Regions from separate parts of the Gordonia sp. C13 genome, predicted to be linked through region 2. Evidence: riboswitches for the same ligand, from Rfam matches in the RefSeq annotation. Region 2 holds a riboswitch; the other holds the start of a gene.
What was found. Region 2 has a riboswitch for glycine ahead of gcvP (aminomethyl-transferring glycine dehydrogenase). Riboswitches for the same ligand answer to the same signal wherever they lie in the genome.

Region 1 (14,596 bases), on a different contig from region 2:
AACCCGCTGACCAGAACGCCCTCGACACCGCACTCAAGCTGTACAACCACGCCGAGGCGAGCAACACCCCCGCCGAGCAGGCCACGTACTACGGGCGGGTTCGCGACATCGTCACCACGATGACCGACCGCGGGGTCCTGCACCCGCCGGAGGCGGCGGTCGCGGAACTGAACGCAGTCACGCGTCGTGCACTGGAGGCCGGCAAGTCCAACGCGTGAGGTCAGTAGTGCGCCGCCTTGATGAACTGTCCGTCGAGTGTGTACATGCCCTTCGACGCGTCGACCCTGGCCATCTCGACGCGGATCACGAAATCGGTGTCGTCGTGGAGGTGTGGCTCGGTGACGTCGATGGCGACCGCGCCGCGGTCGTATTCGGGGATCGAGCCGCGCCTCATCGCGTCGTCGCGGACGCGATCGAACAACTGCGGTGAGATCGCGTCGAAGGCGAAGCCGTCCGGGCGGTAGCGTCCATCCCTGCCGGAGACGTCCGGGAACTTGCCCGGCGCAATGACGATCTGCCCGCTGCGGGCCGGGGTCGTGTACCGGAAGAGGACACCGCCACTGTTCTGGATGCTGCTGGCACTGATGATGGGGGTGTTGTCGGCGATGCCGCGGATCACGAACTCGTCGAGTACTGGTGCGTTCGGGGCGATCCCGGCGAGTGGCAGTGCGGAGCGGGCGATCGTGAACGCGGTGTCGAAATTCGCGGGGTCGAAGTACTTTGCGATGGCGCCGTCGGTGTGGGCCTCGATCTCGATGTCGCGGATGAAGGCGTCTCCGGGATCGAAGGAACCGGTGAGGACGACGGGCTCGTTCGCTGTGGGGCGTCGGATCTCGAACCCGTCGAGTCGGGCGTCCGAGACGATGGGCGTGACCTCGGCCTGCATGGACCCGGCGATGTCACCCAGTGAACCCGCGTTGATCGTGGCCGCGTCGAAGGTCTTGTCCGCCCGGTCCATGGTGGGCATCGCGGATGCGTTGGAACCACCGTCCCAGACATTGATGTTCGTCGCGCGGCCGTTGGAGGGATCGAAAACGATGGCCTGATCGGAGGTCGAGTCGAGGTTGTAGCTCAGGCGCAACACATTTCGGGTCGCACCGGGGCCCAGGTGGTCGACGATCTGATCGAGGAGTCGTTGGTGGCGTTCGGCAAGAGAGGCCTCCGCGTCGTCGCGGCCGGGGATGTCGACGGCCGAACCGAAGGACGGCAGCGACGGGACCGAGATCGTCCAGCTCTCGGCGACACCGAACAGCAGCGCGACGGCCGTCACCAGCGTCACCGCCGGGTAGATGATCGCCAGCCGGCCGGGATGGTCGTCGAACTCGGGGGTGGCGGTCTGATCGCGCGACGGCAACTGGTCGGGCGGGAGGGTCGTGAACGGGTTCGACGCCAGTGCCTGGAAATGCCCCTTGCTCATCGAGGTGATCCACCGCGCTTCGTAGGCGGTGTCATTCGGCGGGTTGACGGTCGCGGTCACCATCGTGGGCTGCATGTCCTCGGCGGTGAGGGTGCTGCGCGTGAGCGCCCCGACCTCGATCTGCGGGGCGTCCCGGGTGACGCCGCGCCGGAACTCCGGCAGCTCCGAGACCCGCGACGCGCGCGGACTGATCACGATCCCCACGACGACCAGCGGAACGCCGAAGAACAGGGCGACCCACCAGGCGTTGAACGCACCGAGTCCGACGCCGCTCGCCACCAGCAACCCGGCCACGACGGCCCGGACCAGTCGTAGGCGTGTCCTGCTCGGGAAGGTCGCGCTCATCGGCCGTCCTAGGGTCAGGGGAGCAAGGGCGAATGCGCCGTCGGCGAAATGGGTGGACTGATCATAATGTCGCCGACCCCGCTCTACCAGGGGCCGCGTACCGTTGTTGCTGACCTGACGGCGCCGCGAGGCCCGACGGGTCGTGTAGTTGGCCGGGAAACGATCAGGAGAAGTGTTTCGGTGGGAAAGCTGACCAACAGCATGTGGCGACTTCTGGGCGCCCAGTCGACTCGCAATCAGTCGAAGTCGCTGAGTGTGATCAAGGAGGCCGAAGCCCACACCGATTGGGCCGCCGAACTCGCCGACGACGCCTTAGTCGGTGAGGCCGAGAAGCTCGACATCGGGTCCAAGCCCGGCGACCGGGCGAAGTTCCTCGCGCTCGTCCGCGAGGCCGCGGACCGCTCGATCAACCTGCGTCCCTTCGACGTCCAGCTGCAGGGTGCGCTCCGTCTCCTCGAGGGCGACATCGTCGAGATGGCCACCGGTGAGGGCAAGACGCTCGCCGGCGCGATCGCTGCGATCGGACACGTCCTCGAAGGACACCAGGTCCATGTCATCTCCGTCAACGACTACCTCGCCACCCGCGACGCCGAGTGGATGAAGCCTCTCTTCGACGTCTTCGGCATTGCGGTGCATGCCATCTCGGAGAACTCCAGCCGCGAGGAGCGTCGACGCGCCTACGCCGGCGACGTCACCTACGGCTCGGTCAACGAGATCGGATTCGACGTCCTCCGCGACCAGCTGGCCCTGTCCGAGGCCGACCTCGTCTCACCCAAGCCCGACGTCGCGATCATCGACGAGGCCGACTCGGTGCTCGTCGACGAGGCTCTCGTTCCGCTGGTGCTGGCCGGATCGACCGAGACCGAGGTTCCCGACCAGGCCATCCACGAAGTGGTCTCGAGGATGAAGAAGAAGCACTACGAGATCGACGCCGAGGGTCGCAACGTGACGCTCACCGACGAGGGTGCGGCCTTCGTCGAAGAGGAACTCGGCGGGATCAACGTCTACAGCGAGGAGCACGTCGGTTCGACACTCGTGCACGTCAGCATCGCGATGCACGCCCACTACCTGCTCGAACGCGACATCCACTACATCGTCCGCGACGGCGGGGTCCACCTGATCAACGCCTCGCGCGGCCGGGTGGCCCAGCTGCAGCGCTGGCCGGACGGCGTCCAGGCGGCCGTCGAACTCAAGGAGGGTCTCGCGCAGACCGACTCGGGCGAGGTCATCGACACCATCACGGTGCAGGCGCTCATCGGTCGCTACCCGAAGGTGTGCGGCATGACCGGTACGGCCCTCGCCGCGGGTGAACAGTTCCGGCAGTTCTACGACCTCCGGGTGTCGCAGATCCCGCCGAACACCGAGAACATCCGCACCGATCTGCCCGACCGGGTCTACGACACCAAGGCCAACAAGGTCGAGGCGATCGTGGCCTACGTCAAGGAGATCCACGAGACCGGCCAGCCGGTCCTCATCGGCACCCACGACGTCGCCGAATCCGAGGAACTCGCGTACTTCCTCGAGAAGGCCGGTGTGTCGTCGGTGGTCCTCAACGCCAAGAACGACGCGCAGGAGGCGAAGATCATCGCCGAGGCCGGTGCGCGCAACGCGGTGACGGTCTCGACGCAGATGGCCGGCCGCGGTACCGACATCCGGCTGGGCGGCTCAGCCGATGACGCCGCCGCCCGCGACGCGGTTGTCGAACTCGGCGGACTGTGCGTGGTGGGCACCGGACGGCACGACACCGAACGTCTCGACAGTCAGCTGCGGGGTCGCGCCGGACGCCAGGGCGACCCCGGCACGTCGGTCTTCTTCTCCAGCCTCGAGGACCCGGTCGTCACGAAGAACCTCGCGTTCAAGCGTGATCCGGTGTCGCCCAACTCAGACGGCTCGATGGGCAGCAAGGGCATCGACCTCATCGAGCAGGCGCAGCGGATCGCCGAGGGCGTGCGCCTGGAGTTGCATGCCAACACCTGGCGCTACAACAAGCTGGTCAACCAGCAGCGGGACATCATCGTCGACCGGCGGATGAAGATCCTCACCACCGACACCGCGCTCGACGAGCTCGCCGAACTCGAGCCGGAGCGCTACGCCGAACTGGCGGGGGAGAAGCCCGCGAAGTCGGGCGATGCGGAGAAGGCGGACGAACCGTCGAAGGTCGACACCGAGGTCGCCGTCGACGCCGTCCCACGTGAGGTGCTGAGCCAGGCGGCCCGCGAGATCGTGCTCTATCACCTCGACCGCGCATGGGCCGACCATCTCGCGTTCGTCTCCGATGTCCGGGCCAGCATCCATCTGCGGTCGCTGGGCAAGGAGAGCCCGCTCGACGAGTTCCACCGGATGATCCTCGCGGAGTTCTCCGATCTGCCCGCCCAGGCGCTCGAGAAGGCGCGGGAGACGTTCCGGGAGGCGAAGATCACCCCGGAGGGAGTCGACCTCGGTTCCTCGGATCTGCACCGCTCGACGACGACGTGGACCTACATGGTCCACGACAACCTCTTCTCCTCCGGCGGGGCGAAGACGCTGCAGGGCATCATCGGGATCTTCCGGTGACCGATCCGGAGGCGGCACCCACGCCGGCTCCGGACCGGATCGTCACGGTGCCGAACGCGCTGAGCGTGCTCCGGCTCGTCCTCATCCCGGTCTTCCTCTGGCTGCTGCTCGTCGAGAAGGCCGACGGGTGGGCCTTCGCGGTGTTGATCTTCTCCGGGGTCTCCGACTGGCTCGACGGGAAACTCGCCCGACTGCTCGACCAGTCCTCGCGGATCGGGGCCCTGCTCGACCCGGCCGCCGACCGGCTGTACATCGTGATCATCCCGCTGGCCTTCGGCGTGCGGGAGTTCATCCCGTGGTGGCTCATCGGCATCATCATCGGACGTGATGTGCTGCTGTTCGCGACGGCGCCACTGCTACGTTCGCGCGGTGTTCTCGCCCTCCCGGTGCTGTATATCGGCAAGGCGGCGACCTTCGCGCTGATGAGCGCGTTCCCGTGGCTGCTCGCCGGTCAACTCGATCCGGTGAGCGGCTTCGCATACGCGATCGGGTGGGCGTTCATGATCTGGGGTGTGGGGCTCTACCTGTGGTCCTTCGTCCTGTACTGGTATCAGACGATCCTGATGATGCGACACATGCCGTCGCGCCGTCAGGCCGACACCTCGCCAGACAGTAGAGTCTGACGGGAACGAAAGGGGCCCTTGTGACCGACAGCAAAGTGCCAAAAGACCTGCGCTATACCGCAGAACATGAGTGGATCGAGAAGATCGGACCGACGACCGTGCGCGTGGGCATCACCGACTTCGCCCAGGATGCACTCGGCGACGTGGTGTTCGTGCAGCTGCCCGACTCCGGTGCAGAGGTCGCCGTCGGCGAATCCTTCGCCGAGGTGGAGTCGACCAAGAGCGTCTCCGACATCTTCGGGCCGCTGACCGGTACCGTCAGCGCGGTCAACGACGCACTGGACGCCTCGCCGGAACTGGTCAATTCGGACCCGTACGGTGAAGGCTGGCTGGTGGAGATCGAGGCCGCCGACGAGTCGACCCTCGAAGAGCAACTGGGTGATGTTCTCGACGCCGCGGGCTACCGCGCCGTCATCGAAGGGTAAGAGTTCCCGCCGATCCGTCCCGGTGGCTCTGATCGACCTGGCTGATCGCCCCGGTGACGATATGATCGACCGTGCCGGAGTCGACTCGCTCGCCGGTGCGATCTACATGACCGGTACGGTTACGGCAGTGGGAAAGAGGCGTGACGTGAACCGACTTCGCGATCACGCTCCGAGATCTACCCGTCCGCACATGTCATGTAGATTCAACCGGCCATCGTGGCGAGAGCCGATTCCGAACCGACGCGAGACCGCGATCGGGACCGGAGACGTGGACGGCCGGACAGTGCGGTTGGCCGAACAGTGCGGCGTGCACTGACAGTGCGATTGCACTGACGACGACGAAGGAGAAGTGGTGAGCGAAAACGACAGGGACTTCGAGGCGCCGGTGGAGACCACCTCGGTGTTCCGGGAGGAGTTCATCAATGAACTCGATGCCGGAACCAGCACCTCGAGTGAGCCGGCCGAGACGGGAGTCGAGCGACTCGCTCCCGGGACCGCGCTGCTTGTCGTGAAGCGGGGACCCAACGCGGGATCGCGGTTCCTCCTCGACCAGCCGACGACCTCTGCGGGTCGGCACCCCGACAGCGACATCTTCCTCGACGATGTGACGGTCAGCCGTCGTCACGCGGAATTCCGACTCGGCGACAACGAGTTCCAGGTCGTCGACGTGGGTAGCCTCAACGGCACCTACGTCAACCGGGAGCCCGTCGACACCGCATCGCTGAGCAACGGCGACGAAGTCCAGATCGGCAAGTTCCGCCTGGTCTTCCTGAGCGGTCCGCGCGACGAAGCAGACGCCTAAAAGTCGTGACGGCGTCCACGGCCCCCCGCGGCGGGGGATCGATGTCCATCGGCACGGTCCTCGCCCAGTTGCGTGATGACTTCCCGGACATCACGATCTCGAAGATCCGGTTCCTGGAATCGGAGGGTCTGGTGACCCCGGAGCGGGCGCCGTCCGGCTACCGGCGATTCAGCGAAGCCGACTGTCAACGGTTGCGCTTCGTCCTGACCGCCCAGCGGGACCGGTATCTCCCGTTGAAGGTCATCAAGGAACAACTCGACGCGATCGACAACGGGAACGGCGGCTTCGGTTCCGGCGGCACCGTGGCGCTGTCCACGGCTCGCGGCACAGTGGCCCCCGCAACCGATTTCGGTGCGCGTGCCGGTCGTGTGTCCCGGGAGACGCTGATCGAACGCACGGGCGTCGACTCGGCGTTCGTGACCGAACTCCAGCGCAACGGGCTGCTGACTGCGGGGCCGGCCGGGTTCTTCGACGAGGACGCCGTCCGTCTCGTCGAGGCCGCCGCGGCGCTGGCCAGTTACGGCCTGGAGACACGCCATCTGCGTGCCTTCAAGGTGTCCGCGGACCGGGAGGCGGGCCTGGTCGCCCAGATCGCCAACCCCATCGCCAAGGGCAAGGGGACCGGCGCGCGCGACCGCGCCGAAGAACTCGTTCGCGAGATCGCCGCGCTGTCGGTGACCCTGCACACGCAGTTGGTCAAGGCGGCCGTGCGCGACGTGCTCGACTGAACTCCTTCTCGACCAGCGCACTCCAGGCCCTCGGGTGTTCCCGGCGGCCTGGAGTTCTCGTATCGCCCAGCAGCGAGTCGGCCGCCGTCCATCGTCTGAGCGGTGTAGCGTCGAGGACATCAATCGATCGCCCTACGAGGCGTCTGGGAGGTGCGAGATGAGCGAGATGCGTGTGGTGGGCATCAGGGTCGAGCCCCCGCAGAGCCAGCCCGTGCTCCTGCTCCGTGAGGTCGATGGCGAGCGCTACCTGCCGATCTGGATCGGGCAGAGCGAGGCCGCGTCGATTGCCTTGCGGCAGAAGGGGATCGAGCCGCCGCGCCCGCTGACCCACGATCTGATCGTGAATCTCATCCGGGAGTTCGGCCAAACGCTCCTCGAGGTGCGCATCGTCGACATGCAAGAGGGCACCTTCTACGCCGAGATGATCTTCTCGGGCGATCTCCGGGTGTCCGCGCGGCCTTCCGATTCCATCGCCGTTGCGATGCGTGCCGAGGTGCCGATCATCGCCGACGAAGAGGTGCTCGCCGAGGCCGGCCTGCTGATCCCGGAGGAAGAGCCCGAGGACACCACCGTCGAGGCGGTCGACGAGAACAAAGAGGACGAGGTCGAGAAGTTCAAGGAATTCCTCGACAACGTCTCGCCCGACGACTTCAAGGCCAGCGGCGCCTGACGCGGTTCCCGGTCACGGAACGGCAACCGGGAGGTCACCATTTGCCTCAATCTCAACTTGAGGTTGAGCCTCATGGCGCGTCGCATTGATCCGGTGTCCCGCTCGGCATAGCGTCGAACTCGACATCGCGCACCACTCAGGGGCCGATGAAGATGTGATCGGCTGACCCGAGCAGGGCCTGGACCGCGTACTGTGGACGTGGATGTCAGGCATCTGATGCGGCATCCGGTCCGAGCTTTGCGAGGGAGACATCAAGTGGGCGATCGTCCGGTCGACAGTGAAGTGACGTCGAGCGACCCGTCACCCGACCATGCTGTGACCGATCGTCCCGCGGGCCCGACGCAGGGCAGCTTCGAGGAGGTCGCACCGGGTCTCTTCCCCGACGACACCGTGCCCGACGAGCTCGTCGGCTATCGAGTGCCGAGTGCCTGCCAGATCGCCGGCATCACCTACCGCCAGCTCGACTACTGGGCACGCACCTCGCTGGTCGTCCCGTCGATCCGCGGCGCCGCGGGTTCGGGCAGCCAGCGTCTGTACTCGTTCAAGGACATCCTCGTCCTCAAGATCGTCAAGCGTCTCCTCGACACCGGCATCTCCCTGCAGAACATCCGTGTCGCAGTCGACCACCTCCGCCAGCGCGGCGTCGAGGACCTCGCCAAGATCACGCTCTTCTCCGACGGCACCACCGTCTACGAGTGCACCTCCGCGGAAGAGGTCGTCGACCTCCTCCAGGGCGGACAGGGCGTCTTCGGTATCGCCGTCAGCGGTGCCATGCGCGAACTCACCGGCACCATCGCGGACTTCCCGGGTGAACGGGCCGACGGCGGCGTCAGCGAGGCAGCGCCCGAGGACGAACTCGCGGCACGCCGCAAGAACCGCACCCGTCGTACCGGTTAGACCGCATCCTCACGGCACCGGCACGTGATCCTCACGACTCTCCCGACGTCGTCTGGACCAACGCGACGTCGACCTGCGTACACTGGTGCGCGCGTCGCTACGCCGCGGGAGAGCGTCACCGAGCAGTCCAAGGTGACCGCCGAAGGAGCAACACCTCTCCGTCAAACTCTCAGGCACCCGGACCGTGGTGGTGACGGCGTCTCTGGAAAGTGACGACTCGTCGTCCGCCCACGGTGAAAGGTCGTCACGCAGCGCCGCGTGACACCGAATCTCTCAGGCGTCTCCCGGCCACCGGTCGGTGACATGACAGAGGGGGAGGGCGAACCAGCCGGCACCGCGCCGGCGCCTGCGAGAGGTTGCCCTCACCATGCCCTCAGCCGACACGTCGTCAGCGCCAGTCACCTTCGTGGACCGCCACGTCGGACCCGACCCCGACGAGACGCAGCGCATGCTCGCGGTGATCGGTGTGTCGTCCCTCGACGAGCTGGCCCATCGCGTCATCCCCGCGGTCATCGCGGACGAACTCGACTCGAACGTCCTGGGTGCACTGCCGCAGCCGCAGGGTGAGAGCGAGGTGCTCGCCGAACTCAGCGGACTCGCGGCCCGCAACACCGCTGCCCGTTCCATGATCGGTCTCGGCTACTACGGCACCCACACGCCCGGCGTCATCCTGCGCAACGTCCTGGAGAACCCGGCCTGGTACACGGCGTACACGCCCTACCAGCCGGAGATCAGCCAGGGACGCCTCGAAGCGCTGCTGAACTTCCAGACCATGGTCGCCGACCTCACCGGCATGGAGGTGGCGAACGCGTCGATGCTCGACGAGGCCACCGCGGCCGCGGAGGCGATGACGCTGCTGCGGCGCGCCGGCAAGTCGAAGTCGCCGCGTGTCGTCGTCGACGCCGACCTCTTCCCGCAGACCCGCGCGGTGATCGAGACCCGCGCCGAGCCGCTCGGCATCGAGGTCGTAGAAGCGTCCCTCAACCCAGAGCTGCCCGACCGCGGTCTGCCCGAAGGTGACTTCTTCGGCGTCGTCCTGCAGGTGCCCGGCGCGTCGGGACGTATCGTCGACGCCGCCCCGATCGTCGACGCCGCCCACGAGCGCGGCGCTCTGGTCGCCGTCGGTGGCGACCTCCTCGCGTTGACGCTGATCACGCCGCCGGGGGAGCAGGGCGCCGACGCGTGCTTCGGGACCACCCAGCGTTTCGGCGTGCCGATGGGCTTCGGCGGTCCGCATGCCGGATACCTCGCGGTCGGTTCGAAGCATGCGCGTCAGCTGCCGGGTCGCCTGGTCGGCATCTCCAAGGACGCCGACGGCAACCTCGCCTACCGCCTGGCGCTGCAGACCCGAGAGCAGCACATCCGCCGCGAGAAGGCCACCAGCAACATCTGTACGGCACAGGTCCTGCTCGCCGTGATGGCCGCCATGTACGCGTCGTACCACGGACCGGAGGGTCTCCGGGCCATCGCGCGCCGCACCCACGACGCCGCGGTCCGCCTGGCGAATTCGCTGGCGGCGGCCGGCTTCTCGGTCGCGCACGCCACGTTCTTCGACACCGTCGAGGTCCACACCCCCGGCCAAGCCGACGTGATCGTCGCCCAGGCTCGTCGCGAGGGCATCAACCTTCGCCGCGTCGATGCCGACACCGTCTCGATCGCCTGCGACGAAACCACCACCGAGGCCGACCTCGACGGCGTGCTGCGGGCGTTCGGCGCCGGCGGCGTGGAGCCGCTCGGCTTCGCCCAGTCCATCGAGAACCGCACCAGCGAGTACCTGACGCACCCCGCGTTCAACCGGTACCGCACCGAGACGGCGATGCTGCGTTACCTGCGGGCCCTGTCCGACAAGGACATCGCGCTCGACCGCAGCATGATCCCGCTCGGGTCCTGCACCATGAAGCTCAACGCGACCACGGAGATGGAACCCATCACGTGGCCCGGGTTCGCGGGCCTCCACCCGTTCGCGCCCGTCGAGGACACCGTCGGCATCCGCGAGCTCATCTCCACCCTCGAGAACTGGCTCGTCGCCGTCACCGGCTACGACCGCGTGAGCCTGCAGCCGAACGCGGGTTCCCAGGGAGAGTTCGCCGGACTGCTCGCGATCCGCGGCTACCACCGCAGCCGGGGCGACCTCGACCGCGACATCTGCCTGATCCCGTCGAGTGCCCACGGCACCAACGCCGCGTCGGCGGTCATGGCGGGCATGCGCGTCGTCGTGGTCGGTTGCCGGGAGAACGGCGACGTCGACCTCGAGGACCTGCGGGCGAAGATCGCCGCGAACGAGGGCCGGATCGCGGCCATCATGATCACCTACCCGTCCACCCACGGCGTGTTCGAGCACGACATCCGCGACATCTGCGGTGCCGTCCACGATGCCGGTGGACAGGTCTACGTCGACGGCGCCAATCTCAACGCCCTGGTCGGCGTCGCGCGTCCGGGGCACTTCGGCGGCGACGTCAGCCACCTGAACCTGCACAAGACCTTCTGCATCCCGCACGGCGGCGGCGGACCCGGCGTCGGACCGGTGGCGGTGCGCGAACACCTCGCGCCGTTCCTGCCCGGACACCCCCTCGCCGACGAGCTGCCCGGCACCGCGACCATCGCCGCGGCACCGTACGGTTCGGCGACGATCCTGCCGATCACCTACGCCTACATCGCCATGATGGGTGCGGCCGGTCTGCGTCGGGCGACGCTCACGGCGATCACCGCGGCGAACTACGTCGCCAAGCGGCTCGGCGACCACTACCCGGTGCTGTACACCGGCGAGGGCGGCTTCGTCGCGCACGAATGCATCCTCGACCTGCGAGCGCTCACCAAGGAGACCGGCGTGACGGTCGACGACGTGGCAAAGCGCTTGGCCGACTACGGTTTCCACGCGCCGACGATGAGCTTCCCGGTGGCCGGCACGCTGATGGTCGAGCCTACGGAGAGCGAGAACCTCGACGAGATCGACGCGTTCTGCGACGCCATGATCGCCATTCGCGAGGAGATCGATCGGGTCGGCAGCGGTGAGTGGCCGGTCGACGACAACCCGCTGCGTGGGGCACCGCATACCGCCGAGGCGCTGGTGGGCGAGTGGGACCACCCGTACTCGCGCGAGGTCGCGGTCTACCCGCAGGGCCTCCCGTCGGCCGGTGCCCGCGCCAAGGTGTGGCCCTCGGTGCGACGTATCGACGGCGTGTACGGCGACCGCAACCTGGTGTGCAGCTGCGCGCCGATCGAGGCCTACAGCAGCTGACCTGAGTGAACGTGGCTCCGCTCCTCATCTGCTCGTCGAGTAGGTGAGGAGCGCAGCGACGAGCCGTCCACCTGCTCGTTGAGTAGGTGAGGAGCGCAGCGACGAGCCGTCCACCTGCTCGTTGAGTAGGTGAGGAGCGCAGCGACGAGCCGTATCGAAACGACTCGGGCGTCTGCTATCCGCCCGCGGTTCCCGAAGGTGCCGGCGAGACCGCAGAGCTCGCCGGCACACTCGTCGGTCCGTAGACCACGCGGTTGATCGCGACGATCGCGCCGTCCTCCGGCGTGGGCATCGGGTTGGGGGTACGGGGGAAGGTGACCGTGGCGGTGGCGGCCGGCATCGGGGCGTCGCCGCGGAAGCCGAGCTCGGTGAGCAGCTGCAGCTGTTCGGGCTGCGAGGCGTAGGAGATGAACTCCGCGACCGCGTCGGCTGCGACGTCGCCGACCTCCGGTCCGGAAAGACGGACGACCGGGTAGTCCGCGATCGGCGTCGGCCCGGACGGGATCACCTCGGCCAACTTCGCGGGCTGGTCGGTCCTGGTCATCTGGAACAGTCGCTGCTCGGTGATCGGAACGGCGTGGATACCGGCCTTCGCCGGGTCGGCGGCATTGGCGATCGCGGTGGCCGCGCCCTGCGGGGTTCCGTCGGGCGAGAGCGGCGCGCCGCCGAGCATCGCCTTCACGCTCGAGGTCACCCGTGGCGACTCCGCGTCGGCAGTGGTCAGCGGGCCGGTCGTCCGTGTCACGCGGGTGGCGACCGCCTGAGCTGCCAGCGCGCTCGCGTCGGACTGAGCGCCGATCGGCATCGCCATGCGCAACGAGCCCCAGCCCTGCAGGCCTAACTCGGTGAGCGAGGCGTCCCGTTGTTGCAAGAGTGGGATCTGTGACCAGTCGAGCTGGTCGCCGGCGGCCTTGGCCAGCTCTGGCGAGACCGCGAGGACGACCGGTGTCGAGACGAGTGAACGGGAGTTGCCCTCGATCAGATCGGGTTTGGCCGAGGCCAGATCCGCCGACCACACCGACGACTGCGGCACCCAAGCGGCGGGGTAGGCGCCCATGGAGTCGGCTTCCCACGTCCCGGTCAGACCGTCGAGGGTGATCTTCGCGTCGCCGGGCCGGACGGCGATGGTGATGCAGTGGTCACGGACCACCGGTTTCGTGTTCGCGAACGAGGTCGCGATCGCCGCAAGACCGGGTGCGATGTCAGGATCAGCGATGATCGGTACCGAGGTGGCACCTTCGACGCACTGCGCGGCGGCGTCGTCGGCCTGCCGGTTGATGCGGTCACCGAGGTCTCGCCAGGTGACGACGATGGCCGCGACGAGCAGGATCGACAGCATTGCGAAGACGACACCTCGGCTGACGCCACGGTTCCGGATGCTCTCCCCGCGGTTCCGATGATGTGCCAACGCTGATGCCCTCCCTGCTCTGAGCGTGCTGTCCCCGGGCTCCACCCGGTCGATGTGCAGCGCAGGGTACGACGATACGCCGTGCCGGTCCATCGGGGACCGGCACGGTCGTATCAGTGCGTCGTGGCCGGGGTGTCAGCCGGCCGCGTTGGCGGCCTTGTACTCGCGGCGACGGCGATGCAGGATCGGCTCGGTGTAGCCGCTGGGCTGCGTCGTGCCCTCGAGGATCAGCTCCTTGGCCGCCTGGAAGGCGATGTTGGAGTCGAAGTCCGGGGCCATCGGCTTGTAGGCCTTGTCGCCGGCGTTCTGACGGTCGACGACCGGCGCCATCCGCTCGAGCGAGGCGACGATGTCGGCCTCGGAGACGATGCCGTGACGCAGCCAGTTCGCCAGCAGCTGGCTGGAGATACGCAGGGTGGCGCGGTCCTCCATCAGCGCGACGTCGTGGATGTCGGGCACCTTCGAGCAGCCGACACCTGCATCGATCCAGCGGACCACGTAGCCCAGGATCGACTGGCAGTTGTTGTCGAGCTCCTGCTGCTTCTCCTCGTCGGACCAGTCGGTCTTCGCGGCCAGCGGCACGGTGAGGATGTCGTCGACCGAGGCCGGGTCGCGCTTGGCGATCTCGTCCTGACGTTCGAAGACGTCGATCTGGTGATAGTGCAGGGCGTGCAGGGTGGCCGCGGTGGGTGAGGGCACCCACGCGGTGGTGGCGCCGGCCTTGGGGTGGCCGATCTTCTGCTCGAGCATGTCGGCCATCAGGTCCGGCATGGCCCACATGCCCTTACCGATCTGCGCCTTGTGCTGCAGTCCTGCGTGCAGACCGGTGTCGACGTTGAAATCCTCGTACGCCGCGATCCACTTCTGCTTCTTCATCTCAGCCTTGCGCACCATGGCGCCGGCCTCCATCGAGGTGTGGATCTCGTCGCCGGTGCGGTCGAGGAAGCCGGTGTTGATGAACACCACGCGCTCGGAGGCCGCCTTGATGCAGGCCTTGAGGTTGACCGTGGTGCGGCGTTCCTCGTCCATGATGCCGACCTTGAGCGTGTTCTTCGGCAGGCCGAGGACCTGCTCGACGCGACCGAACAGCTCGACGGTGAAGGCGACCTCGTCGGGGCCGTGCATCTTCGGCTTCACGATGTACACCGAACCGGTCCGCGAGTTCTGCAGGCCTTCTGCGCTCAGACCGTGGATGCCGATCAGCGAGGTGACCAGGCCGTCGAGGATGCCCTCGGGGACCTCGTTGCCCTCGGCGTCGAGGATCGCGTCGTTGGTCATCAGGTGACCGACGTTGCGCACGAACAGCAGCGAACGGCCGTGGAGGTCGAAGGTGGTGCCGTCGGGAGCGGTGTACTCACGGTTGCCGTTGAGCACGCGGGTGAAGGTCTTGCCGCCCTTGGTGACCTCTTCGGACAGATCGCCCTTGTTCAGGCCCAGCCAGTTGCGGTAACCGGTGACCTTGTCCTCGGCGTCGACCGCCGCGACCGAGT
Region 2 (14,596 bases):
CGCCCGCGACAGCGCAATCGGCCTCCTCGGCGGAACAGCGGTGACCTTGACCGCCTCCGGCATCGTCACCGCCCTCGTGGTGTGGCTGCTGCGATACATGACCACACGCACACCCGAACAGGTATGGGACCAGTTAGACAGCGACCCACCACTTCTCCCAAGCCCCGGCACCGCAGCCCTCTGCGCGGCCGGACTCGCCCTGCTGGCGATCACTATCTACGTCGTCATGACCGTCTACACCCCCGGCGGGGCGGCCCTGTTCCGGCTGCTGGTCTTCCTGATCGGGGCCTGTCTGGTGATCGCAATGGGAAACGGCAACGCCGCGCCCACCTGGATCGCGTCACTGCTCATCGTCGCCGCCGGCGGCGCGGCCATCAGCCAACTCGTCCCGTCGATCGGCCCCCGAATCCCCGCCCCCTCCGCACTCAGCCGAAAGGAACCGTGATGACCCGCAAGAAGAACACTGTCAATGACGCCGCCGACTGGGACGCCGCCCGCGACGCGGTGCGCGCCAACAGCGAAGCACTCAAAGCGATGAACAGCCACAGCGAGCTGTTCACCTGGGCCGAGAGCAACGGCCTTAACACCCCGTCGCTGTTCACCAAGTTCAAGGCTGAGCTGCGCAAGCAACTGCACATCGACTACAACGAGCTGCGCCAGAAAGCATTCGACGCCCGCACCGAAGAGATGGCACAACAGGCCGCCGACGCACCTCAGGTGACCCTCTACGCCGCCGGAGACAGCGAGGTCGACTCGTTCGCGATCTGCTCCGAGCACGGTGAAGATCCTTGGTACGGCGAGTTCCACCCCAACGACAAGGTCAGCGACCAAGACAGCGCTGACATCTCTGCCGCACGTAAGGCGATCTACCTCGCCGGCCAAGCCCGTGAACAGGAAGACCTCGAGCTGCTCGGGCTGCGTCTGGTGGTGTCTAACCATCGGGTCACCGACCAGACCCTGCAACGAGACAGTCTGCGCCACAAGGTGTTCGTGACCATCGACGTCGTCGACAACGGCGAGGACAACCCCGCGTTGGAGGTGTGCCGACTGCCGGGATTCCGCAGCTGGCGTGAGGTCTCCCTGACCGATCTTCTTGCAGCGGCCAGCGGGGCACGATGATGGCCAGCGCACCGGGGAAGACGAAGGAACCATCGGGGCATCGGGGGACAGACCTGCTGCTGTTCAGCGTTGCCGGGGTGGTGGCCGTGGTCGCCGTCGTGACCTGGGCGGCCCTGCACCTCGCCGGGGGGCAGACGGTCCCCGGCAACCCGTTCGCAGTACCGATCAAACTCGCCACGGGCGATCTGCGGTGGCCGCTGGCGGCGACCGTGTGGACGGTCCTGATACTCGCTGTCACAGTCGGTCTTGTCGGTGGGGGAGCGTGGTGGTGGCGGCAGCGACGCACCAGCCGGACCCGCGTCGACAGCGCCCAGCAGCACCTCGGCAACCGCCAGGACATCGAATCGGTGACCGCCAAAGCGGTGGCCGCCAAAGCGAAGTCCCTCGGCGTCACTGATGCGGTCATGCCCGCGGAGTTCTCCAGCACCATCGGCGTGCCGCTGGGACGCACCCTCAGCGGAACAATGGTCTACGGCTCGTGGGAAGACATGCACCTCGACATCTGGGGTCCCCGCCAGGGCAAGTCGACCTCGCGGATCATCCCGGCGATCTGCGAAGCGCCCGGCGCCGTGCTCGCCACAGAGAACAAACGAGGAAACCTCGACCACACCCGGCTGGTGCGCGAATTCCGCGACGCCGCCGGCAACCCGACCCGGCAGGTGTGGGTCTTCGACCCGCAAGCGGTCGCCAACGAGGACCCGTGGTGGTTCTGGAATCCACTGAGCTACGTCACCGACGAAATCCGCGCCGAAGAGCTGGCCCAGCTGTTCTCCGCCGGCGACGACGGCCTCGACGCGAAGAAGGACCCCTACTTCGACCCCGAAGGCGAAGACCTGCTGGCCAACCTCATCCTGGCCTCCGCCCTGGCCGCAGAACCGATCACCGTCGTCTACGAGCGGCTGGTCGTGCGCGATCGCGGTCACGAGGCCGTGGCGATCCTCGACGAGCACGGCTACCCGATGATCGCCCAGGCACTCAACGCACGACTGAACTACGCGTCCAAGCAGGCCGACGGCATCTGGGGTACCGCCATCAAAATGGCCAAATGCCTGCGCGGACGCAACGTCCGGCAGTGGGTCGCCCCGACCGACGCCGACGACCAGCGGCCCGAACTGGACCTGGACTCCTACATCCGCAACGGCGAGACCCTCTACTGCCTCTCCCGCGAGGGTGTCGGCTCCGTCGGCCCCCTGGTGGCTGCGCTGACGATGGCCGCCACCAAAACCGCCGAGGCGATCGCCACCGCATCGCCAGGCGGTCGGCTACCGATCCCGATGCTGTGCGCGCTCGATGAAGCAGCGAACGTCGTGCGCTGGCCCGATCTACCGAAGCTGTACTCACACTTCGGCTCCCGCGGAATCATCATCATGACGATCCTGCAATCGTGGTCCCAAGGCATCGGCGTGTTCGGCGAACGACCAATGAAGCTGCTCGAATCCTCGTCGAACATCTACATCTACGGCGGCAACGTCCGGGAAGCGGCCTACCTCGACAACCTCACCAAACTGACCGGCCAATACGAGCGGTTGGCACGCAACGTCTCCGACTCCAGCGGCGGCGGCAAGAGCGGCGGGAACCATTCAGTGTCGCGCCATGTCACCCGCGAGAACATCTTCAACCCCAGTGACCTCGCGGCGTGGCCGCGCGGCCGGCTGTTGCTGTTCTCGGCAGGCAACCCGCCCACGATCCTGAAAACCGTGCCGTGGTGGGAGAAGCCATACGCCGACCTCATCAAGTCCTCGCTCGCCGAGTACAGCCCCGACGCACCGCCAGTCGCGGCGGTCGCCGCCCCGGGGCACGCCGAAGGAGCACACCGATGACCGACGATCTGTTCCTGGACGAAGAGCTCGCCGACGCCGCTGATGACTACGACGACACCAGCGGGGAAGGAGACGCAGAGGAGGCAGCCCCCGAGCCCGAGTTCACCTCGGTGTATGAGTTCGTCGAGACCCACCTGGTGTTTCTCTACGCCCGCAAACTCGCCCACAAACAAGACCGCCGCTGGTGCCCGCGCTGGTTCGAGCACCCCGAAGCAGTGTCACGGCTCGAAGCGCTCTGGCGCGCATACGAATCGCTGCGGTTGGACCCAGGGACCGGGATGAGCGTGTGGTGGCGCGATCACGCCGACCACCACATGCCTGCACTGTTCGCTACCGACGGCCCGTTCGAAGGGTGCTCGGTTGACCGCGGACACAACACCGACCTCGCCGCCACAGCACTGCCCACCGACGAGATGGACGACCTGAACCTCCGGGTGGCCATGAGCACCCTCGCCCCAGAAACCGTCAGTTAAGGAGCCCCCAATGGAAGAGCACGACAACGAAACCCGCGAGCTCGAACAGACAATGGAGCGTGCACTGGCCGTCGCCATCGCACACGGCTCCTCGATGGTGGAGTCCTGGGCGAAACTGGTCGCCAAACAGCGCAACCGGAAAGCGCAGCGCGCCGACACCGACAAACCCGCCCCACCCAACCAGACGCCTGACGACCTGGGTCGCACCGCCGCCAAGGTAGAACAGCGCGCCCGCCACGATCTTGCGAAAGGTCGGCCAGACGCCCCCTTCTGGCTCACCGCCAGCCCCGACGAACTCGTCGAGAAGTTCCGCACCGACGACGCCGAAAAGGCCCCTTTCCGGGACCTCGACCCGCGCCGACTCGGCGATCGTGCCTACGACCGGCAATGGGCGCAGAACACCAGAGGCACCGCAGTCGTGGGCGTACTCGACCTCGCCCACCGATACGCCGACGAGGCCGTCGTGGCTGCCAACGTCCGCGACAACCTCCGCGAACAGATCCAGGATCTCGGACTCGACCCCGACGAACTCATGCGCATGGACCCCGCAGAAGCGGGCCGCCGCTACGAACAGACAGTAGGAGAGGCCAGGCAAGGTTCGGACAACCCGCTCAGCTTCGGCAGCGACAACTCCGCACAGCCAGCGATGACCCACGACGGGAGCGACAGCGTCGATCGCGATGGCGCCCAGGCCGCCGCACTGCTCTCCCAAGCACAAGCTGCCGACGACCGCGCAGCCACAGCCGAACACAACGCCGAACTCGCTGCCGAGCGGGCCGATGCACTCAACCGGTCAGCGCCCAACGAACGCCCCGGCCGAACACCACCCCCACCGCCACCCGTGGTGGCGGTGGGGCCGCAGACCTATACGCCACCGCCGATGAGCCGAGCCGAACGAGTAGGCACCGCGAGCCCCACCGCACCAGGTCGCGCCGCCGCGACCGCCGCCCGCGATCACCCCACAAACCCACGTGCCGCCGTCGCCTCAGCACCCCGCAATCAGGCCCGCGCCAGGACAGGCGGCGGCAAGAACGCCGATCGCCAACGCGCACGCGGAATGTGAACCCACCCAACCAACCCTAGGAGACAACGATGACCACATTCGACCCCAGCAACCTCCTCGCCGAGATCGAAGCCGAGGACGCCGCCGAAGCACAAGCCCTCGCCGAACGGCAACGTCGCCGACGCGAAGCACTCGAACCTGCGGCCCAGCTGGCCGCCGAGATCGAAGCCACCCGCACCGAATTCCTCAAGGCCGACCGCCGGCGCCTGGCCGAACTGGCCGGGTTGGTCAAGGAAGCAAAAAAGAACGGAGCTCCCGCCGCCAAGCTCGATCTACTCAACGTCGCGCCGCTGACCACCCAGGCCGGGACGCGCCGAGGCCGCGCGAGCGGGGCGCGTCGTCCTCGCCGCACCACGGCCCCTGAACCCACCGCCGCCGCTCAGTACACCCCGCCGACCGCGGAAAGCGACGGTCTGACAGACGTCCGAATGGCCGGCTAAATCAGCAGCAGAGCAACTTCAGATCGCCCCCTGGGCCGGTGCCACCTACGGGTGGCACCGGCCCCATCGTCTTATGACGCCGCTCACCCTGGTGGTGTTGGCCGAGCACTCCGGCCGCTTCGAGTGGTGAGACGCTAGCGTGGCCGCGCCTCGATTCGGGTCCACCCGGAGCGGTCACCGGGGCCGCCGGTCAGCCGCGTCCCAGGCGCTGAGCCCGACGGTACAGCTCAGTAATGGTGTTCGTGCGCCACCGGATTCGCCGTTGGTGTGGTCCGCTCCGCTCAGCCGGGTCCTTCGGGGCAGTTTTGCTCGTCAGGTGGTGCCGAGGCCACAGTGCAGGTAGTGTCTCGCTTCGAGATAATTGAATACGCCGTTGACGCGCAGCGGGAGAACCTCTTCGTGAGGTGCCGTAGGAGCAACTTCCTCCCCAGGAATCTCTCAGGCCCAGTACCGCAGCGCAGAGGCAACTCTGGAGAACAGTGCCGGTTCACGCCGGGCACTTACCGAAGGTGAATGCGCGGTCACGCGTCAAGCTCTCAGGTAGCAGGACAGATCGGGGAGGTGTCACCCTTCGAAACCCACCTCGGTGGGCCTGCGATACCGGAGTTACCGCATGTCCCTTTCTGTAGCAGTTTCATCCGAGCTCGCCAAGCCGAACTGCTTCGTCGGTCGTCACATCGGTCCAGGCCAGTCGGCCCGTCAGCACATGCTGGACAAGCTCGGCTACGCCAGTCTCGACGACCTCATCGACGCCGCGGTGCCGTCGACCATCAGATTGCCCAGCTGCCAGAGTTTGCGGCTGCCCGCCGGCCGCTCCGAGCAGGATGTTCTCGATGCACTGCGAAAGATTGCACGCTGCAATCAAACTCATATCCAGATGATCGGTATGGGTTACCACGACACCATTACTCCACCGGTTCTGCGGCGCACTATGCTGGAATCGCCGGCCTGGTACACGGCGTACACCCCTTACCAGCCGGAGATTTCCCAGGGACGGTTGGAAGCCCTGCTGACGTTCCAGACGATGGTCTCGGAACTGACCGCGCTGCCGGTCTCCGGCGCCTCCCTACTCGATGAGGCGACTGCGGTCATGGAGGCTGTGCTGCTGATGCGGCGGGCTAACCGCAGCGCGCCGGGTAACCAGGTGATCATCGACGCCGACTGTCTTCCGCAGACCCTTAACGTCGTGCGTGGCCGAGCAGCCGCGGTGGGAATCGATGTTCTGGTCGTCGACCTGGCCCGGGCCATTCCCGAAGATGTTTGGGAGACAGGAGTATTTGGTGTTGTCACTCAGTTCCCGGGGGTCAGTGGCGCGGTCCGTGACCTGGCGCCGCTGATCGACACGGCCCACGCGCACGGCGCGCAAGTGACGGTGGCGGCCGACCTGCTGGCACTGACGCTGTTGCGTCCGCCAGGTGAATTCGGCGCCGATATCGCGGTGGGATCGACACAGCGTTTCGGGGTGCCGTTGTTCTTCGGTGGCCCGCACGCGGCATATATGGCCGTGCGCTCCGGGCTGGAGCGGATGCTGCCCGGCCGACTGGTGGGGGTGTCGATCGATGCCACGGGCCGACCGGCCTACCGTTTGGCACTGCAGACCCGCGAGCAGCACATCCGCCGGGAGAAGGCGACCAGCAACATTTGCACCGCGCAGGCGTTGCTGGCCAACGTCGCCGCGATGTATGCGGTGTATCACGGCCCACAAGGACTGCGGGACATCGCTTCCCGGGCCCATCAGATGGCGTCCTCGCTCGCTCAGAGCCTTCGCGCGCAGCGTTACGAAGTGGTGCACGAGGTGTTCTTTGACACCATCCTGGTCTGGGTTCCCGGGATGGCCCGCGCGATGGTCGACGCCGCGGACAAGGACGGCATCAACATCCGATTTGTCGATGATAGCCACGTGGGGATCGCTTGCGACGAAACAACCTCCGACGACACCCTGAGCACGCTGTTGGCGGTGTTCGGTTCCGGGCGCATCCACTCGGGCCGCGCCAGCCACCTGCCCGCTGCGGTTGTACGGCAGTCCGACTTCATGACACAACCGGTGTTCAACTCCTACGAATCCGAGACCGCGATGCTCCGGTTCTTGCGGCACCTTTCCGATAAGGACTTGGCGCTGGACCGCAGCATGATCCCGCTCGGATCGTGCACCATGAAACTCAACGCCACCGCGGAGATGGAACCGATCAGCTGGCCAGGGTTTGCCTCGTTGCACCCCTACGCCCCGGCCGCGCAGACCGCTGGCTACCGCCAACTCATCGACGACCTGAGCACCTGGCTCTGCGAGATCACCGGTTACGACCGGATATCGTTGCAGCCCAATGCCGGATCGCAGGGCGAACTGGCCGGACTGCTGGCGATCAAGGCTTATCACGAATCCCGTGGTGAGCCGGAGCGCACCGTGTGTCTGATACCGCAGTCGGCGCACGGGACCAACGCTGCCTCGGCGGTGTTGGCCGGCATGCAGGTGCGCGTGGTGGCCACCGCCGGGGATGGCAGCATTGATCTCGAGGATCTGCGCGCCAAACTGGGCAGCGACGGTAAGTCAGTCGCGGCGATCATGCTGACGTATCCGTCCACCCACGGCGTCTACGAAGAGGGCGTCATCGAGGTCTGCGACCTGGTTCATCGGGCTGGTGGCCAGGTCTATATCGACGGCGCGAACATGAATGCGCTGGTCGGTCTGGCGAAACCAGGCCAGTTCGGCGGCGACGTGTCACATCTGAATCTGCACAAGACCTTTTGCATTCCGCATGGTGGGGGCGGGCCGGGTGTCGGCCCGGTGGCAGTCCGTGCACACCTGGCGCCTTTTCTGCCCGGGGACCCGCTGGCCGACGACGGGGATTCCCAGTCGGCAGTGGCCGCCGCCCAGTACGGATCTGCCGGCATTCTTCCGATCACCTGGGCCTACCTGGCGCTGATGGGACCTGAAGGGCTGACTGACGCAACCCGCACTGCGGTGCTGTCGGCGAACTACGTCGCTGCGGCATTGTCTGACCACTACCCGACGCTCTACACGGGGCCAGGTGGTCTGGTGGCCCACGAATGCATCCTGGATCTGCGCGCACTGACCAAGGCGACGGGAGTGACCGCCGAAGACGTTGCCAAACGGCTGATCGACTATGGCTTCCACGCGCCCACGCTGTCGTTCCCGGTCAACGGCACCCTCATGGTCGAACCCACGGAAAGCGAAAACCTCGATGAACTCGATCGATTCATCGAAGCGATGATCGCTATCCGCGGCGAAATCGACGATGTGGCCGCCGGCCGCTGGGCCGTGGCGGACAGCCCGCTGCGCCAGGCACCCCACACCGCCGAGCTGCTGACCGCCGACACCTGGGAGCTGCCCTACAGCCGACAGCAAGCCGCCTACCCCGTGGACTCGCTGCGCGCCAACAAGTACTGGCCACCCACCAGGCGGATCGACGGGGTACACGGTGACCGAAATCTGGTCTGTTCGTGCCCATCACCCGAATCGTTCGCCACCACCGCAAAGGAAAGTCGCCCATGACCGCGCCGCCCACCACCGAATCGCCACTGCTTGTCGAGCATCGTGGGCTCGGAGCGACATTCACCGACTTCGCCGGCTGGCAGATGCCCGTCAAATACGGAAGTGATCTGCGTGAGCACCATTGTGTACGCCGCGCGGCCGGAGTGTTCGACATCTCCCACATGGGCGAGATCATGGCGACCGGACCCGAAGCCGCCGCGCTGCTGGATTACACCCTGGTCGGCGAATTGTCGAGTGTGGCTGTGGGGAAAGCGAAATACTCCCTGATGTGCGACTCCGACGGTGGAGTCATCGACGACTTGGTGACCTATCGGCTCGGCGAGGAACAGTTTTTGGTGGTCGCCAACGCCGCCAACACCGGCGCGGTCCTCACCGAACTGACCCGTCACGCACAGAGCCGCGACGTCGACATCGACGATCAGTCCGCAGCGACGGCACTCATCGCTGTCCAGGGGCCGGCCGCGGCGGCGATCGTGTTGGACCTGGTTCCGTCTACTCAGGCCCAGGCGGTATCACAACTGAAGTACTACGCGATCATGTCGGCCACCGTGGCTGACATCGACGTGCAACTGGCCCGCACCGGGTACACGGGGGAGGACGGCTTCGAAGTGTACGTGCCACGCGCCTCCGCAGTGGCCCTGTGGCGCGCTCTGTTGACGAGGGCTTATACCGCAGGCGGATCGCCGGCCGGGCTGGCCTGCCGCGACACCCTCCGATTGGAGGCCGGAATGCCGCTGTACGGCCACGAACTGACCCGGCAGATCAATCCCTACGAAGCGGGCCTGGGAAGAGTGGTCCGGCTGTCCAAGGAGTTCGTCGGTCACGAACGGTTGCAGTCGGTTTCGCAACAGTCACCGGCGCGGACCCTGGTCGGGCTGAGGGGGGCCGGGCGGCGCTCCGCGCGGGCCGGCTACCGCATCCATAGTGCGGGCGACGACGACGCAATCGGCGTGGTTACTTCCGGAGCACTCTCACCAACCCTGGGCTATCCGATCGCCTTGGCCTATGTCCCCGCCGGCGTGGCTGCCACGGGCACCGAAGTCCTGGTGGACATCCGCGGCACCCTCGTGCCTTTCCAGATCACCCCGTATCCCTTCTACCGGCGCCGCTGAACCACCGACCAGTCAAGGAGCACAATCATGTCCGGGCTTTCGATTCCCGCTGATCGCAGTTACACCGACGAGCACGAATGGGTCGACGTCGCACCCGGTGCGCCACTGCCACCGGAGATCCCTGTGCGTATCGGCATCACCTCGGTGGCCGTCGACGCCCTCGGCGAACTGGTGTACCTGGATTTGCCCGAGGTGGGTGCCACCATCACCGCTGGTGAACCGTGCGGTGAAGTGGAGTCAACCAAAACCGTCTCCGAGCTGTTCCCTCCGGTCAGCGGCGAAGTCACCGAAATCAACAGCGCCGCCGTCGATGACCCCAGTCTGGTCACCAGCGATCCCTACGGTCGGGGCTGGCTGTTTGCTGTGCGGCCCACCGGCATGGGGACTTTGCTCAGCGCTGCCGAGTACGCCGAGAAGAACGGGATTCGATGATGAACGTCCTTGAGGAGACACTGCACACCTTTGACCCGGAAGTGGCCGCCGCGATCGGCGGGGAACTTCGGCGTCAGCGCGACGGCCTGGAGATGATCGCCTCGGAGAATTATGCCCCCCTGGCGGTGATGCAAGCTCAAGGATCGGTGCTGACCAACAAGTACGCCGAGGGCTATCCCGGCCGGCGCTACTACGGAGGGTGTGAGTACATCGATGTCGTCGAAGAACTCGCACTCACACGGGTGAAAGCCCTTTTCGGTGCGGCGTACGCCAACGTGCAGCCGCACTCGGGCGCCCAGGCCAACGCTGCGGTGATGCACGCGCTGCTGCGTCCGGGCGACACAATCCTGGGGTTGTCACTGGACTGCGGCGGTCATCTCACCCACGGCATGCGGTTGAACTTCTCCGGAAAGCTTTACAGTGTTGCGGCCTACGGGGTGTCCGAGGAAGACCACCGCATCGACATGGAGACAGTCGCCGCTGCGGCGCGGCAGCACCGGCCGAAGCTGATCATCGGCGGCTGGTCGGCCTATCCCCGTCGATTGGACTTTGTGCGGTTCCGGGAGATCGCCGACGAGGTGGGCGCCTACCTGATGGTCGACATGGCGCACTTCGCCGGTTTGGTGGCCGCCGGGTTGCATCCCTCGCCGGTGCCGCACGCCCATGTAACGACCTCGACGACGCACAAAACCCTGGGCGGTCCACGCGGCGGTATCGTGCTCACCAACGAGTCCGACTTGGCGAAGAAGATCAACTCCGCGGTGTTTCCCGGCCAGCAGGGCGGACCGTTGGAGCACGTGATCGCCGGTAAGGCGGTCGGCTTCAAGATGGCTGCCCAGCCGGAATTCGTGGCCCGCCAACAACGGTGCCTCGATGGTGCCCGCATCATCGCGGACCGCTTGTCCGAGCCGGATGTGGCGACGGCAGGGATTTCAGTAGTCACCGGCGGTACCGATGTGCATCTGGTGCTGGTGGATCTGAGAGATGCTGCCATCGACGGACAGCAGGGCGAAGACCGCTTGGCTGCGGTGGGAATCACGGTCAACCGCAATGCCGTTCCGTTCGATCCGCGTCCCCCCATGGTGACCTCTGGTTTACGGATCGGTACCCCCGCGTTGGCAGCCCGCGGATTCACCACCGACGATTTCCGAGAGGTAGCCGAGGTGATCGCCGAAGTCCTGACCGCACCCGCGAACTCCGACACTGCGGACCTGGCGGGTCGAATCGAGACCCTGGCTGCCAAGCACCCTCTGTATTCCGGGGTTTGAGCACATGACCATAAGCGTGTTCGAACTCTTCTCCGTCGGCATCGGCCCCTCCAGCTCGCACACCGTTGGCCCGATGCGCGCCGGCGCGCGGTTCGCCGCCGAGTTGGCCGAGTGCGCCTTGGTGACCGACACCCGCGAGGTGCGAGTGGAACTGTTCGGCTCGCTGGCGGCCACCGGCGCTGGGCACGGAACGTTCCCGGCCATCCTTCTCGGACTGGAAGGGCTGTGGCCGGATGCACTGGACCCCGATCACGCACAAAAACGGACTGCCGAAATGCGGGACACCGGTATGATCCGGCTTGCGGGCTCCAGTCTGATCCCGTTGCGGGAGGGAGATTTCCACCTTCGTCCCGACATCGTGAAGCCGCAACACCCGAACGCGATGACGCTGACCGCCTGTGCCGCGGACCGGCGGGTTCTGCACACCGAGACCTATTACTCGGTGGGCGGCGGGTTCATCCTCGCCGACTCCGCAGCCGATACCGCGAACCGCAGCGGCCTGCTCGATGCGCCATGGTCGTTTCACAGTGCCGCCGACCTGCTTGCCCTGGCTGATGCGCACGGCATCGCCATCAGCGACGTGATGCTGCGGTTCGAACGGGAGATTCGAACGGTTGATCAGATCTATCAGCAGCTCTGGCACCTGCGGGACGTGATGGTGGCGTGTGCCGAACGCGGTATTACCCAAACCGGTTATTTGCCAGGAAATCTCGGCGTACCACGGCGTGCGCACGGCTGGTATGAGAGGCTGGCCGCCGAAGACCCCGGTCGTAACCCCGCCTTCGCCGAGGACTGGGTCAATCTCATTGCTCTGGCGGTGAACGAGGAGAACGCCTCCGGTGGACGCATCGTCACAGCGCCTACCAATGGGGCCGCCGGAATCATCCCCGCGGTGCTGCATTACGCGAAGAACTACACCCCGGCAGGAAAAGCCGATCCCGACGACGTTGCGGTCCGGTTTCTGCTCACCGCCGGGGCGATCGGGTCCCTCTACAAGGAGCGTGCATCCATTTCCGGTGCCGAGGTGGGTTGTCAGGGCGAAGTCGGGTCCGCGGCCTCCATGGCGGCAGGCGGTCTGGCCGAGATCCTCGGTGGCACCCCGGCCCAAGTCGAGAACGCCGCTGAGATCGCGATGGAACACAGCCTTGGGCTCACCTGCGACCCGATCGGCGGGTTGGTGCAGATTCCCTGCATCGAACGCAACGCCATCTCGGCCGGCAAGGCCATCAACGCCGCACGGATGGCTCTGCGTGGTGATGGCACCCACCGGGTTTCGCTGGACCAGGTCATCGACACCATGCGCACCACGGGCTTGGATATGAGCAGCAAGTACAAAGAGACCGCCACCGGCGGGCTCGCCACGAGCGTCCCCGTCAGCGTGGTCGAGTGCTGACCGGGATCGACTCGAGTGCGCCGAGTCAATCCCACTCGTCTGTTGGCCACTCAGTCGGCGAAGCGATCCGTCGCACCGACGAGTGCCCGGCGAATCCCCGTCTCATTCATCGAATGCCCGGCATCATCGACCACGATCAGCTCCGAATGAGGCAGCTGGGCATGCAGGTCGAACGCATTGCCGATGGGGCACACGACATCGTAGCGACCATGGACAATCGTGCTCGGGATGCCCTTGAGCGCACCGGCATGTTCGAGTAGTTGGTTGGGGGACAGGAACGCGGCGTGCCGAAAATAGTGGTTCTCGATGCGCGCGAAAGCGATTGCGTTCCGTGGATCGATGGCTGCTGCAACGTGTGCGGGGTCGGGCAACAGCGTGCTGGTGAGCGCTTCCCACCGGGTCCAGGCGATCGCCGCATCGGTCGCAGCCACCCGGTCCGGCCCCTCGAGCAGCTCGTGATACTGCGCGATTGCGGTCTGTACTGGGCGATTCGGGTCGAGCTGCGCGCAATAATCACGCCAGTAGTCCGGGAACAAAAGGTTGGCCCCGCCGCCGCCGTAGAACCAATACAGTTCGTGCGGCCGAATCAAGAAGATTCCGCGTAGCACCAGAGCACGGACTCTCTCGGGATACTGCTGCGCGTAGGCCAGGGCAAGAGTAGATCCCCATGAGCCTCCGAAGACCAACCAGGATTGAACCTTCAGTGTGGTCCGAAGCAGTTCGAGATCGGCCACCAACGCCCAGGTGTTGTTGCCGCTGAGGCTTGCCCAGTCGCCGGCATGCGGATGTGAACGTCCGCAACCGCGTTGGTCCATCTGAATGATCCGGTATCGGTCGGGATCGAAGTACCGGCGATAGTGTGGCTGAGACCCTCCGCCAGGACCGCCGTGCAGCACGACGGCCGGCATACCGTCAGGATTTCCGCTTTCCTCCCAATAGATCGACTGGCTCTCAGTCTCCAGGAAGCCAGTAGCATTGGCCTCTATCTGGGCATACCAGTCGGCCGTGGGCCGTTGGCTGGTAGTCACAGGCCGGCGTGAACTCGGGCGTCGCCGATCGCCTTGATTCGCAAGCGGGTGGCGTTGCCGGGGAGGTAAGCAAGGGGAACCTCATCAACTTCGACGATGCGCACGGATCGTGGGTCGGCACCGGCCCGCACGGCACTGTCGACCGCCTCGTTCTTCGCCTCGTCGATCACCGAATCCCGGGTGCCCGCAGTGATTGAGCACATCCTGTCGACCTCACCGCCGATTTGAGCGGTGGCAGCGCCGATGGCGTTCGCGACCTCTGAATGGGCGGGGCGCGCAACCTTACTGACGCCGGGGATCATATCGGGGACCAAGAAGCTGCCGCCACCGACGGCCACTAGTGGCAGCGGCTGCGAATCAGTTCGTAGGCGGTCGAGGGCATCGGCCATCCGGGACCGAATGTGATCGAAGACGACATCGGTGAAATCTGTCCGGATGTGCTTGACCAGAGAAGGGTCGCCCAGACTGATCAGGCCGCGCGCGGTGGCGATATCGGAGGCGGTTCGGGTTGACCCGCCGAAAACGAGTGCCTTGCGGGTCAATTCGTATCCCACACTTGCCGGGCCGACCTCACCGGTGTCGCTGACGCGGCTACCGCCTCCGATGCCGATTGCGATGACATCGGGCATCCGGAAGTTGGTGCGAACACCACTGACATCAACCGCGGTGGATGCCTCGCGCGGGAAGCCGTTGTGGATAATTCCGAAATCACTTGTGGTTCCGCCCACATCGACGACGCCACATTCCTCGAGGCCGGACAGGAACGCTGCGCCGCGCATTGAGTTGGTCGGCCCGGAGGCGAAGGTCAGCACTGGAAAGCTGGCGGCCCGGTCGACGGTCATCAGGGTGCCGTCGTTCTGGCTGAGGAACAGCGGTGCCGAGACTCCGGCCGCGGTGACCGCGGTCTGTAACCCTTCGCAAATGCTGATCGCGAGGT

Region 1: linked by a shared signal. The riboswitch ahead of gcvP (aminomethyl-transferring glycine dehydrogenase) and the one ahead of gcvP (aminomethyl-transferring glycine dehydrogenase) in region 2 are both predicted to bind glycine.

Annotation. Positions count from the first base shown of each region.
Region 1 covers NZ_JALPSY010000009.1:75,013-89,608, forward strand. The annotation lists gene M1L58_RS09980 (hypothetical protein) at 1-218, shown strand, start outside; gene M1L58_RS09985 (hypothetical protein) at 221-1,762, opposite strand; gene secA2 (accessory Sec system translocase SecA2) at 1,943-4,315, shown strand; gene M1L58_RS09995 (CDP-alcohol phosphatidyltransferase family protein) at 4,312-4,938, shown strand; gene gcvH (glycine cleavage system protein GcvH) at 4,959-5,363, shown strand; gene garA (glycogen accumulation regulator GarA) at 5,713-6,165, shown strand; gene ftsR (transcriptional regulator FtsR) at 6,207-6,893, shown strand; gene M1L58_RS10015 (bifunctional nuclease family protein) at 7,051-7,563, shown strand; gene M1L58_RS10020 (MerR family transcriptional regulator) at 7,819-8,460, shown strand; glycine riboswitch at 8,556-8,655, shown strand; gene gcvP (aminomethyl-transferring glycine dehydrogenase) at 8,828-11,698, shown strand; gene M1L58_RS10030 (hypothetical protein) at 11,874-13,106, opposite strand; gene M1L58_RS10035 (malate synthase G) at 13,242-14,596, opposite strand, start outside.
Region 2 covers NZ_JALPSY010000020.1:45,774-60,369, forward strand. The annotation lists gene M1L58_RS15720 (hypothetical protein) at 1-445, shown strand, start outside; gene M1L58_RS15725 (hypothetical protein) at 445-1,119, shown strand; gene M1L58_RS15730 (TraM recognition domain-containing protein) at 1,116-2,939, shown strand; gene M1L58_RS15735 (DUF4913 domain-containing protein) at 2,936-3,412, shown strand; gene M1L58_RS15740 (hypothetical protein) at 3,423-4,475, shown strand; gene M1L58_RS15745 (hypothetical protein) at 4,505-4,915, shown strand; glycine riboswitch at 5,290-5,378, shown strand; gene gcvP (aminomethyl-transferring glycine dehydrogenase) at 5,529-8,426, shown strand; gene gcvT (glycine cleavage system aminomethyltransferase GcvT) at 8,423-9,538, shown strand; gene gcvH (glycine cleavage system protein GcvH) at 9,566-9,970, shown strand; gene glyA (serine hydroxymethyltransferase) at 9,970-11,238, shown strand; gene M1L58_RS15770 (L-serine ammonia-lyase) at 11,243-12,631, shown strand; gene pip (prolyl aminopeptidase) at 12,682-13,659, opposite strand; gene M1L58_RS15780 (hydantoinase/oxoprolinase family protein) at 13,656-14,596, opposite strand, start outside.